One region of the Proteus sp. Marseille-Q3619 genome, then DNA from elsewhere that is predicted to be linked to it. Evidence: predicted binding sites of a transcription regulator. Region 1 holds the regulator's gene; the other holds the start of a gene.
What was found. The regulator PurR, encoded in region 1, represses purine synthesis genes. The targets are predictions, from matches to a motif close to CANGCAAACGTTTGCNTG.
Positions count from the first base shown of each region.

Region 2: a site for PurR is predicted at 1,909-1,926, ahead of guaB (IMP dehydrogenase). Genes of this name have one in related genera too.

Region 1 is NZ_CBDIMP010000001.1:3,968,570-3,973,891, reverse strand. It holds gene ACWPWK_RS18605 (Grx4 family monothiol glutaredoxin) at 1-252, opposite strand, end outside; gene ACWPWK_RS18600 (sulfite exporter TauE/SafE family protein) at 756-1,571, shown strand; gene sodB (superoxide dismutase [Fe]) at 1,856-2,434, shown strand; gene cydH (cytochrome bd-I oxidase subunit CydH) at 2,572-2,655, opposite strand; gene purR (HTH-type transcriptional repressor PurR) at 2,924-3,949, shown strand; gene punR (DNA-binding transcriptional activator PunR) at 3,976-4,878, opposite strand; gene punC (purine nucleoside transporter PunC) at 4,997-5,322, shown strand, end outside.
Region 2 is NZ_CBDIMP010000001.1:517,929-523,250, reverse strand. It holds gene ACWPWK_RS02485 (TonB-dependent receptor) at 1-329, shown strand, start outside; gene xseA (exodeoxyribonuclease VII large subunit) at 435-1,817, opposite strand; gene guaB (IMP dehydrogenase) at 1,987-3,453, shown strand; gene guaA (glutamine-hydrolyzing GMP synthase) at 3,538-5,115, shown strand.

The DNA of each region.
Region 1 (5,322 bases):
GTCACATCCACCGACTAATTCACCATCTACCCATAATTGTGGGAAGGTTGGCCAGTGTGCATATTTTGGTAGTTCTGCACGAATATCTGGGTTTTGCAAGATATCAACATACGCAAAACGCTCACCACAAGCAGAGATAGCTTGAACTGCCTGAGCAGAAAAACCACAACTTGGTAATTTTGGTGAACCTTTCATGTATAAAATAATTGGGTTTTCATTGATCTGGCGTTCAATTTTTTCAATAGTCGTCATTTGTAAGTCCTTACAGCCTTTTATATTCGATATGCTTTATAGGGGAAAACATGAAAGAAGAATACCACTTTATATTAGAAACCTCTATATAAGTTTAGTTCTCGATATAAAACAATAAGTTGGTATTAATCTATGAGATTATTGATGAGAAAAAACACAATAAAGCATAAAAAATAAATCAATGCGTTACCGATGGTTATGAGTGTGTTTTATCCTATTAGCTCCCTTTTTATTTTTGCAGTTTTTCCTTTCTTAATTTTAAGCGCATTTTTTCTTCACTTGATTTTAAAGTATATAAAGCACTGCTTTATTATGAAATGAAATAACAACGGCTTTAGGTGGTGTTGGTTTATAGAATAAGCAAGAAGAAAAGAACAAGTCACTTTTATATCAAAATCAATATATTAAATTTCATAATCTATACATTAAGATAAAACGCTACTTTATTAAAAGGATATAATGTATATAAATAAGTTTGTTATAAACCTTGATGAGTATTAACTATGGATATGATTTTGCTGTTTCTTTTAGTGGGATGTATCACTGGCTTTTTTGCTGGACTACTTGGCATAGGAGGCGGTGCAATCATTGTTCCAGTAGTTATGTATGTAGTGAGTCAACAAGCTATCCCAACAGATATGGTGATGAAAATTGCCTTATCTACCTCGTTCTCTGTCATTATATTTTCCACAGCATCTTCAGCGTATTCACATAACAAACATAAAGCCATTTTATGGCAGCAATTTCCTCTATTATCTATCGGCACTATCATTGGTATGCTTGTTGGGACATTTCTGGTACAAAAAATGTCAAACACGATATTGCAAATCGTGTTCTGTATTTTCATGGTATATACCATCTATGGATTATTAACCAAAAAGAAAGAAGCAGAACGCATAGAAAATGTGAAAGATCCTGTTGTTTCAAAACCGGCATTAACCAGTGGTGGCTCTTTAATTGGCTTTATATCCAGCTTTATCGGCATTGCTGGTGGGACTATCACCATTCCTCTTTTAAGTCATTGGGGATTTAATACACGCAAATGTATTGCAACCTCTTCAATGATTGGTGTCATCATCGCTTCCATTGGCACAATCATGGGTATTATCTATGGTTGGAATCAAACAAATATTGATGACTATTATTTAGGCTTTGTTTATTTACCTGCCTTTATTGGAATAAGCATTACCAGCATTCTCTTCGCCCCTGTCGGTGTAAAAGTTGCTTATCGCCTACCTATTCCAAGAGTTCGCCAAATATTTGCATTATTTCTATTCTTAGTCGTAGTGAAAATGATGTATACACTGATGATAGAGTAAGCAGAAAATGCAACAATCAGAGGATATAGGCTCTAAACACAGTCGATATTTTACTGCTTTACGAGTTGCTCTGTGGGATATACTCTTATGAGTATAATTAATCTATATGGCTTATAACTATAGATAAAAGATATTTAGCTGTTATTTCAGCAGATTTTTGTTAAAATAATTAGCAAAATAGTAACAACTTAGTGATTCATTTGCCTCATTCTATCAATTCAAATGATTTTGATGGAATGATTTCAGGCACAAAACCCGAAATAGATAGTTTAAAGGAGTACGCAATGTCTTTCGAATTACCAAAATTACCTTATGCGTTAGATGCTCTTGAGCCACACATCTCTAAAGAAACTTTAGAATATCACTACGGCAAACACCACCAAACTTACGTAACCAATTTAAATAACCTGGTTAAAGGTACTGATTTAGAAAGCAAATCCTTAGAAGAAATCATCAAATCTACTGATGGTGGTATCTTTAATAATGCAGCTCAAGTATGGAACCACACTTTCTACTGGAACTGTTTAGCACCAAATGCAGGCGGCGCACCAACAGGTAAAGTTGCTGATGCTATCAACAAAGCATTCGGCTCTTTTGAAGAGTTCAAAAAGCAATTTAATGATGCGGCAGCTAAAAACTTCGGTTCAGGTTGGACTTGGTTAGTTAAAAAAGCAGACGGTTCAGTTGCGATTGTTAACACGTCTAATGCTGCTACTCCAGTTTCAGGCGCAGACAAACCACTGTTAACAGTAGACGTATGGGAACATGCTTACTACATCGACTACCGTAATGCGCGCGTTAAATATTTAGAAGAGTTCTGGGCACTGGTTAACTGGTCATTTGTTGAAGCTAACCTTGCTTAATTGAGCTTGATAATCAAAGGTGAGTGATTGAGATTCATTTTTGGTGACAAAATAACAAAGGGCCTTGAGCCCTTTGTTATATTCAGATATTCGATAATCTATTATTTAAATTGATCGGATATTCTATAAAGCAGTGATTAGAACAACATAGTCGAAAATAAAACAATCATAACAAGCGCTGCTACTGCTGTACTCAAACCAAATTTCAGATCCGTATCCATCTATTTCTCCCTCAAAATGATTATAATACACTTTTTTAACCATAACCTTGTCATGGTTAATTATTATCACATATCAAAATTTGCTAAAATAGCGACTAGTGCACAATTTATAACATTGATTAATACTTTCACTTTTGAGCTAGATCATACAAAATTCACAGCTAATCGCTAAATTATTGCCAGTGTTTGCCCTATGTATGACTATACTGGCAGTTAAACCATAAAATTAGATAAAAGAGACCAATGAAGGTCAGGAGTTTTCCACACCATGGCAACAATAAAAGACGTGGCAAAACGCGCAGGCGTATCAACCACGACTGTTTCTCATGTGATCAACAAAACACGTTTTGTTGCTGAGAACACACGGGCAGCAGTTTGGGCCGCTATAAAAGAATTAAATTATTCGCCTAGTGCCGTTGCGCGTAGTTTAAAAGTCAATCACACCAAATCTATTGGCCTGTTAGCCACGTCCAGTGAAGCTCCTTACTTTGCTGAAGTGATTGAAGCTGTTGAAAATAGTTGTTATAGCAAAGGCTACACACTGATTTTATGTAATTCACATAATAACCTCGATAAACAAAAAGCCTATTTAGCGATGCTGGCACAAAAACGTGTTGATGGGTTATTAGTCATGTGTTCTGAATACCCCGATCACCTTCTGACACTGTTAGAAGGCTATCGTAATATTCCAATGGTTGTCATGGATTGGGGTAAGGCGCGTGGTGACTTTACCGATACGATTATCGATAATGCTTTTCATGGTGGCTATATTGCGGGTCGTTACCTTATTGAACGTGGTCATCGTGATATTGGTATTATCCCTGGTCCATTAGAACGTAATACCGGTGGTGGTCGCTTACAAGGTTTCTTAAAAGCCATGGAAGAAGCAAAAATCACAGTAAAAGATGAGTGGATTGTACAAGGCGACTTTGAGCCAGAATCTGGTTATAAAGCCATGTATCAGATGCTAAATCAAAAACATCGCCCTACTGCTGTTTTTTGTGGTGGTGATGTGATGGCAATGGGCGCAATTTGTGCCGCTGATGAGCTAGGTTTACGTGTTCCTTTCGATATTTCCATTGTGGGTTACGACAATATTCGTAATGCGCGTTATTTTACGCCAGCATTAACCACAGTCCACCAGCCAAAAGAGCGTTTAGGTCAAATGGCTTTGTCAATGTTGCTTGATCGCATCGTCAACAAACGCGAAGACGCCCAAACAATCGAAGTTCATCCACGATTAGTTGAGCGCCGTTCAGTTGCTGACGGTCCTTTTATTGACTACCGTCGTTAATTCAGATTTATTCGGCTATCTGATTTCTAGCGAAGCCATTCCTCATTTAAGGTTTGGCTATCTCCAAGATAATCTAACAACCATGTCAAAGCGGGTGATTCACTTTTATCGACCCACGTCAGGCAGCATGGGCTGTCTGGCAATGGTTGTGCCAGTTGTAAAGTAACCAGCTTACCTTGTTCAATTAAAGGTTCAGCACGATGCCAAGGCACCATTCCTACGCATAATCCCGCTAACAAGCATTCAAGCCCCATATCCCATGTCGGAACAACCATTCTACGCTGATTATTTAGCGCCCAAGTGTCACGCTTTGGTAAACTGCGTGAAGTATCTTCTAAGCATAAACTTGGATAAGGTCGCATCTCATCATCCGTTAATGGATGTTGTGCTTTCGCTAAAGGGTGATCAACATGACAAACACAGCGCCAAGGCATAAATCCCATATCTCTAAAACTATAACGTTCACCAATTGGTGAGGCTCTTGTTGCACCAATCGCTAAATCAACACGACCATTAACTAAGGAGTCCCATACGCCATTAAACACTTCAGGGTAGACATACAGCTCAATATCAGGAAAATGGCGGTAGAAATCGAGAATAAGTTGTTGTGTTCTTTCAGGTTTAACAATGCAATCAACTGCTATACTAAATTGACCGCGCCACCCATTAGAAACTTGTTGACAAAGATGCCGAGTGTCATTCATTTTTTTGATAACAGATCGTGCTTCTTTGATGAAAATTTTACCTGCATCGGTTAATTCTACATCACGGTGACGGCGCTCAAACAAAGGAACGGCAAGCCATTCCTCTAATTGCCGAACAGTGTAACTAACGGCGGATGGCACTCTGTGCAATTCTTGAGCAGCGGAGCTAAAACTTCCTGTTCTTGCAACTGCATCAACAACTTCTAAAGAGTATTCTGACCACATAGAGTTTATTCCTTTGAAAATTTTTCACAGCATTAACCAAATATTCCCGTTTCACAAGTAAAATAGGTCTTAGTTACAATACATAAAATGTTCTACATCACATAGCATAGAAAATAAAATGAATTCTAAAACTTCCACACAATCAAAAACACCTATGAGCTTTATGGTGTACCTAGCGGGTTTGAGTATGCTAGGTTACTTAGCTATTGATATGTACTTACCTGCATTTGGTATGATGCAGCGTGAACTCTCTATCAGCGAAGGTGCTATTAGTAATAGCTTAAGTATCTTTTTATTTGGCTTTGCTGTTGCTCAATTACTTTGGGGACCTCTTTCTGACAAAGTCGGTCGTAAACCTATTCTACTTATTGGTTTAAGCCTTTTCTCTTTAGGCTGTCTTGGTATGCTGTGGGTTGAGAGTGCAACTGGCTTACTTGCTATGCG
Region 2 (5,322 bases), 3.5 Mb from region 1:
GCTTCTTTGATGACCAGTCATTAGAACTAGGCACTGTGATCCAAATAACGGGAAAAGCACGTAAATCCTCACCAGAAGGGGTAGATTACGATACAGGTAAAGTGCCAATGGTGCAGCAAGATGATATCCCAACGGTTGTCGATGTTTATAGTAATTACAGAATTAATAAAAACATTTCTTTAAAATTTGCCGTGCATAATTTAATGAATAAAAATTATTCTAATGCGCTTGATAGAAGTAATTCAGCGCCGATTATGCAAGATCCGAGTGCAAATACACAAACTGCCCGTGGCAGAAGTTATCTTTTTGCAGGAGAAGTACGTTTTTAATGTAACGTAGTGATTATCTTAAAGTATAAATAATAAAAAACGGCATCAAAGGAAGATTGGTGCCGTTTTTTTGTATCACTGTTTCATTAAACAATAATATTTAAGTTAATCGTCACTTTTAGGTGCTGCTTTACGTTTAGCTCTTATCTTTTGTGTTTTAATCACTTCACTGGTGATCCAACCATCTTCAACGCGTGTTTTCAACGGATCACCCACTTTCACTTGTTTGGTATTTTTTAGCACTTCTCCAGACTCTGTTTCGCTAATACTGTAACCACGAGAAAGTGTTGCGAGAGGACTCACACTTTCCAATCGTGAACAGCTAATAGCGAATTGTTCACGTTGACGAGATAACTGTAGTGAAATACTTTCTCTCATACGGTAAATCAACTGCTGTTGTTGGCGAAGTAATGCTTGGATTTTTGAACTAGGTTCTTGGTAATTAAGGCGTTTTTTTAGTTGTGTTTGTTGATGTTGTTTGGTTTGCAATAGTCGCTGAAAACTAGTCACTAAACGCTGTTGTGTGGAAGCTAATACATTTTGCTGACGAGCAAGACGTAAATGAGGATGCTGTTGCTGCAAACGATGATGAAGCTGTGTTATTGCGCGTAATTTTTTTGCTAAATAGTAATCCATCGCCATTTCAAGGCGTTGTTGTTGCGATTGTAATTGGCGCAATAACTCAAGTTTGTTACGACTAATAAGCTCTGCCGCAGCAGAAGGGGTTGGTGCTCTAAGGTCGGCAATAAAATCAGCAATGGTCACATCGGTTTCATGACCAACAGCACTTACAATCGGAATTTCACTGGCAAAAATAGCACGAGCAACGCGTTCATCATTAAATGCCCAGAGATCTTCTAACGAACCGCCACCACGACCAACAATTAAAACATCACACTCTTTACGGCGGTTAGCAAGTTCGATGGCATGAACAATTTGCATAGGTGCTTCAGCACCTTGAACAGCGGTTGGGTAGATAAGCACTGGCAAAGAAGGATCACGACGACGAAGAATATTTAAGATGTCGTGTAGTGCTGCTCCTGTTGATGAAGTGATAACACCAATCTGTTTAGCGGGAGATGGCAGGGGTTTTTTATAAATTGCATCAAATAACCCTTCTGCACTGAGTTTTTGTTTTAATAGCTCAAATTGTTGTTGTAAGAGTCCGTCACCAGCAGGTTGCATACTCTCAACAATCAATTGGTAATCGCCTCGTGGCTCATACAATGTAATGGTTGCGCGAACTAAAACCTGCTGACCATGCTGAGGGCGAAAAGTAACTTTAGTATTTTGCCCACGGAACATCGCTGCTCTAATTTGGGCATTAGTATCCTTTAACGTAAAATACCAGTGACCAGAAGAGGGTTGAGTAAAATTGGAAATTTCAGCACTGATCCAAATGCGACCCATTTCCATTTCTAATAACTGGCGAACGGTCTTATTTAGACGGCTAACAGTAAAAATATTATTGTTTATCGGTAGTGTCATGTGAGCCAGATCAAATTTTAAAACAAAGACTTAATTGATTGATACTACCTAAGTTAGTGGCAGGATCAATAAAAATTTTGAAAAAAAGCTAGAAGCAACCGATTTCGGTGTGTATAATTCCGCGGCAATATTTTCTATTTCCTAAAAGCCGCCTTGGTGAGATATTGCTATGTTACGAATTAAAAAAGAAGCACTTACATTTGATGATGTTTTGTTAGTTCCTGCACACTCCACTGTTCTTCCTAATACTGCCGACTTGTCTACTCAACTGACTGAAACAATCCGCCTAAATGTTCCTATGCTTTCTGCTGCAATGGATACTGTGACTGAAGCGCCTTTAGCTATCGCATTAGCTCAAGAAGGTGGAATTGGTTTTATCCACAAAAACATGTCTATCGAACGCCAAGCTGAAGAAGTTCGTCGTGTGAAAAAACATGAAAGTGGTGTTGTCACTGATCCTATCACCGTAACACCAGAAACTTCTTTACGTGAAGTTCAAGCAATGACTGAACGCAATGGCTTTGCGGGTTACCCAGTTGTGACTAATGACAACGAATTAGTGGGTATTATTACGGGTCGTGATGTTCGTTTTGTTACTGATTTAGACCAACCAGTTACAGCGGTAATGACACCAAAAGAGCGCTTAGTGACAGTACAAGAAGGCGAAGCACGAGATGTTGTCATGCAAAGAATGCATGAAAAACGTGTAGAGAAAGCCTTAGTGGTTGATAACAACTTCCACCTGAAAGGTATGATCACTGTAAAAGACTTCAAAAAAGCAGAACGTAAACCAAACGCATGTAAAGATGAACACGGTCGTTTACGTGTAGGTGCTGCTGTTGGTGCAGGTGCAGGTAACGAAGAGCGTGTAGCAGCATTAGTTGCCGCTGGCGTTGACGTTTTACTTATTGACTCTTCTCACGGTCACTCTGAAGGCGTATTACAGCGCATTCGTGATACTCGTGCATTGTATCCAAATCTCCCTATCATTGGTGGCAACGTTGCAACCGCAGAAGGTGCTTTAGCACTGGCAGATGCAGGTGTAAGTGCGGTTAAAGTTGGTATTGGTCCTGGTTCAATTTGTACAACACGTATCGTAACTGGTGTTGGTGTACCACAAATTACCGCTATTGCAGATGCAGTTGAAGCACTGAAAGATCGTAACATTCCTGTTATTGCAGATGGTGGTATTCGTTTCTCTGGCGATATTGCAAAAGCATTAGCAGCAGGTGCAGCTTGCGTGATGGTTGGTTCAATGTTTGCAGGTACTGAAGAATCTCCGGGCGAAATCGAACTATTCCAAGGCCGTTCTTATAAATCCTATCGTGGCATGGGCTCATTAGGTGCGATGTCTAAAGGTTCATCAGATCGTTACTTCCAAACTGACAATGCAGCAGACAAATTAGTACCAGAAGGTATCGAAGGTCGTGTTGCTTATAAAGGTTTATTAAAAACTATCGTTCACCAACAAATGGGTGGTTTACGCTCATGCATGGGCTTAACAGGCTGCGCAACAATTAAAGAATTGAATACTAAAGCTGAATTTGTTCGTATCAGTGGTGCCGGTATTCAAGAAAGCCATGTCCATGATGTGACCATCACGAAAGAATCACCTAACTATCGCTTAGGTATGTAATTTATTCCGAGAAAGGCTTGTTTTGATTATAAATTAGCAAGCCTTTCAACTTTATGACTTTATCTGTTTTGGAATTCACCACAAATGACAGCAAATATCCATAATCATCGCATTCTTATCCTTGATTTCGGTTCACAGTATACGCAGCTTATTGCTCGTCGTATCCGTGAAATCGGCGTTTATTGTGAACTCTGGGCATGGGATGTTACAGAAGAACAAATTCGTGAATTTAATCCTAATGGTATTATTCTGTCTGGTGGCCCTGAAAGTACTACTGAAGACAACAGCCCTCGTGCGCCAGAATATGTATTTAATGCAGGCGTTCCTGTATTAGGAATTTGTTATGGTATGCAAACGATGTCAATGCAATTAGGTGGTGACGTCGAAGTTTCTGGTGAGCGTGAATTTGGTTATTCACAAGTTGAAATTCGTGAAACTTGTGCTCTGTTCAATGATATTCAAGATTCAGTTAGCGAAGATGGCAAACCACTATTAGATGTGTGGATGAGCCACGGCGACAAAGTTACTGCTATTCCATCAGACTTTGTAACAGTAGCCAGCACTGAAACTTGCCCATTTGCTATTATGGCGAATGAAGAGAAACGTTTTTATGGTGTTCAATTCCATCCAGAAGTTACACACACCCATCAAGGCTTAGCGATTTTAAAACGTTTCGTTTTAGATATCTGTGGTTGTGATGCTCTGTGGACTTCTGCTGCAATTATTGAAGACACTGTTGCTCGTTTAAAAGAGCAAATTGGTGATGATCACGTTATTTTAGCATTATCAGGTGGTGTTGATTCTTCAGTGACTGCATTATTGTTAAACCGTGCGATTGGTAAACGTTTAACATGTGTATTTGTTGATAACGGCTTATTGCGTCTGAATGAAGCAGAACAAGTCATGGAAATGTTTAAAGGCAAATTTGACCTAAATATTATCCATGTTGAAGCAGAAGAACGTTTCTTAACTGCGTTGAAGGGCGAAAACGATCCTGAGAAAAAGCGTAAAATCATTGGTCACACATTCATTGAAATATTTGATGAAGAAGCGGTTAAACAGCCACAAGTTAAATGGTTAGCGCAAGGTACTATTTACCCAGATGTGATTGAATCTGCCGCATCTGCAACAGGTAAAGCTCATGTGATTAAATCACACCATAATGTGGGTGGTTTACCTGATGATATGAAACTGGGTTTAGTTGAGCCATTAAAAGAACTATTCAAAGATGAAGTTCGTAAAATTGGTCTAGAGTTAGGCTTACCTTACGACATGCTTTATCGTCATCCATTCCCGGGTCCTGGTTTAGGGGTTCGTGTATTAGGTGAAATCAAAAAAGAGTATTGTGATTTACTGCGTCGTGCTGATGCTATCTTTATTGAAGAATTGCATAAAGCTGACTTATATAACAAAGTAAGCCAAGCATTTACCGTGTTCTTACCTGTTCGTTCAGTGGGCGTTATGGGGGACGGTCGTAAATATGACTGGGTTGTTTCATTACGTGCAGTTGAAACTGTGGACTTTATGACAGCACATTGGGCACATTTACCATATGACTTCTTAGGTCGTGTTTCTAACCGCATTATCAATGAAGTTAGTGGTATCTCTCGTGTTGTTTATGATATCAGCGGTAAACCACCAGCAACAATCGAGTGGGAATAAAATACCGTTTATCAGTAATCGTTGATAAAGGTTAAAAAATCAATAGCCATCAGTATGTTACTGGTGGCTTTTTTGTTTTCTATGGTTGGTAATGGTTGACAAGAACCTAAAAAAATGACGGTATATAAGGCGGTATCAAAATATAAATTATAAAATAGAGACACTGATACCGTCATAAATTTGCTGTCATTTGACGGTATTAGCATT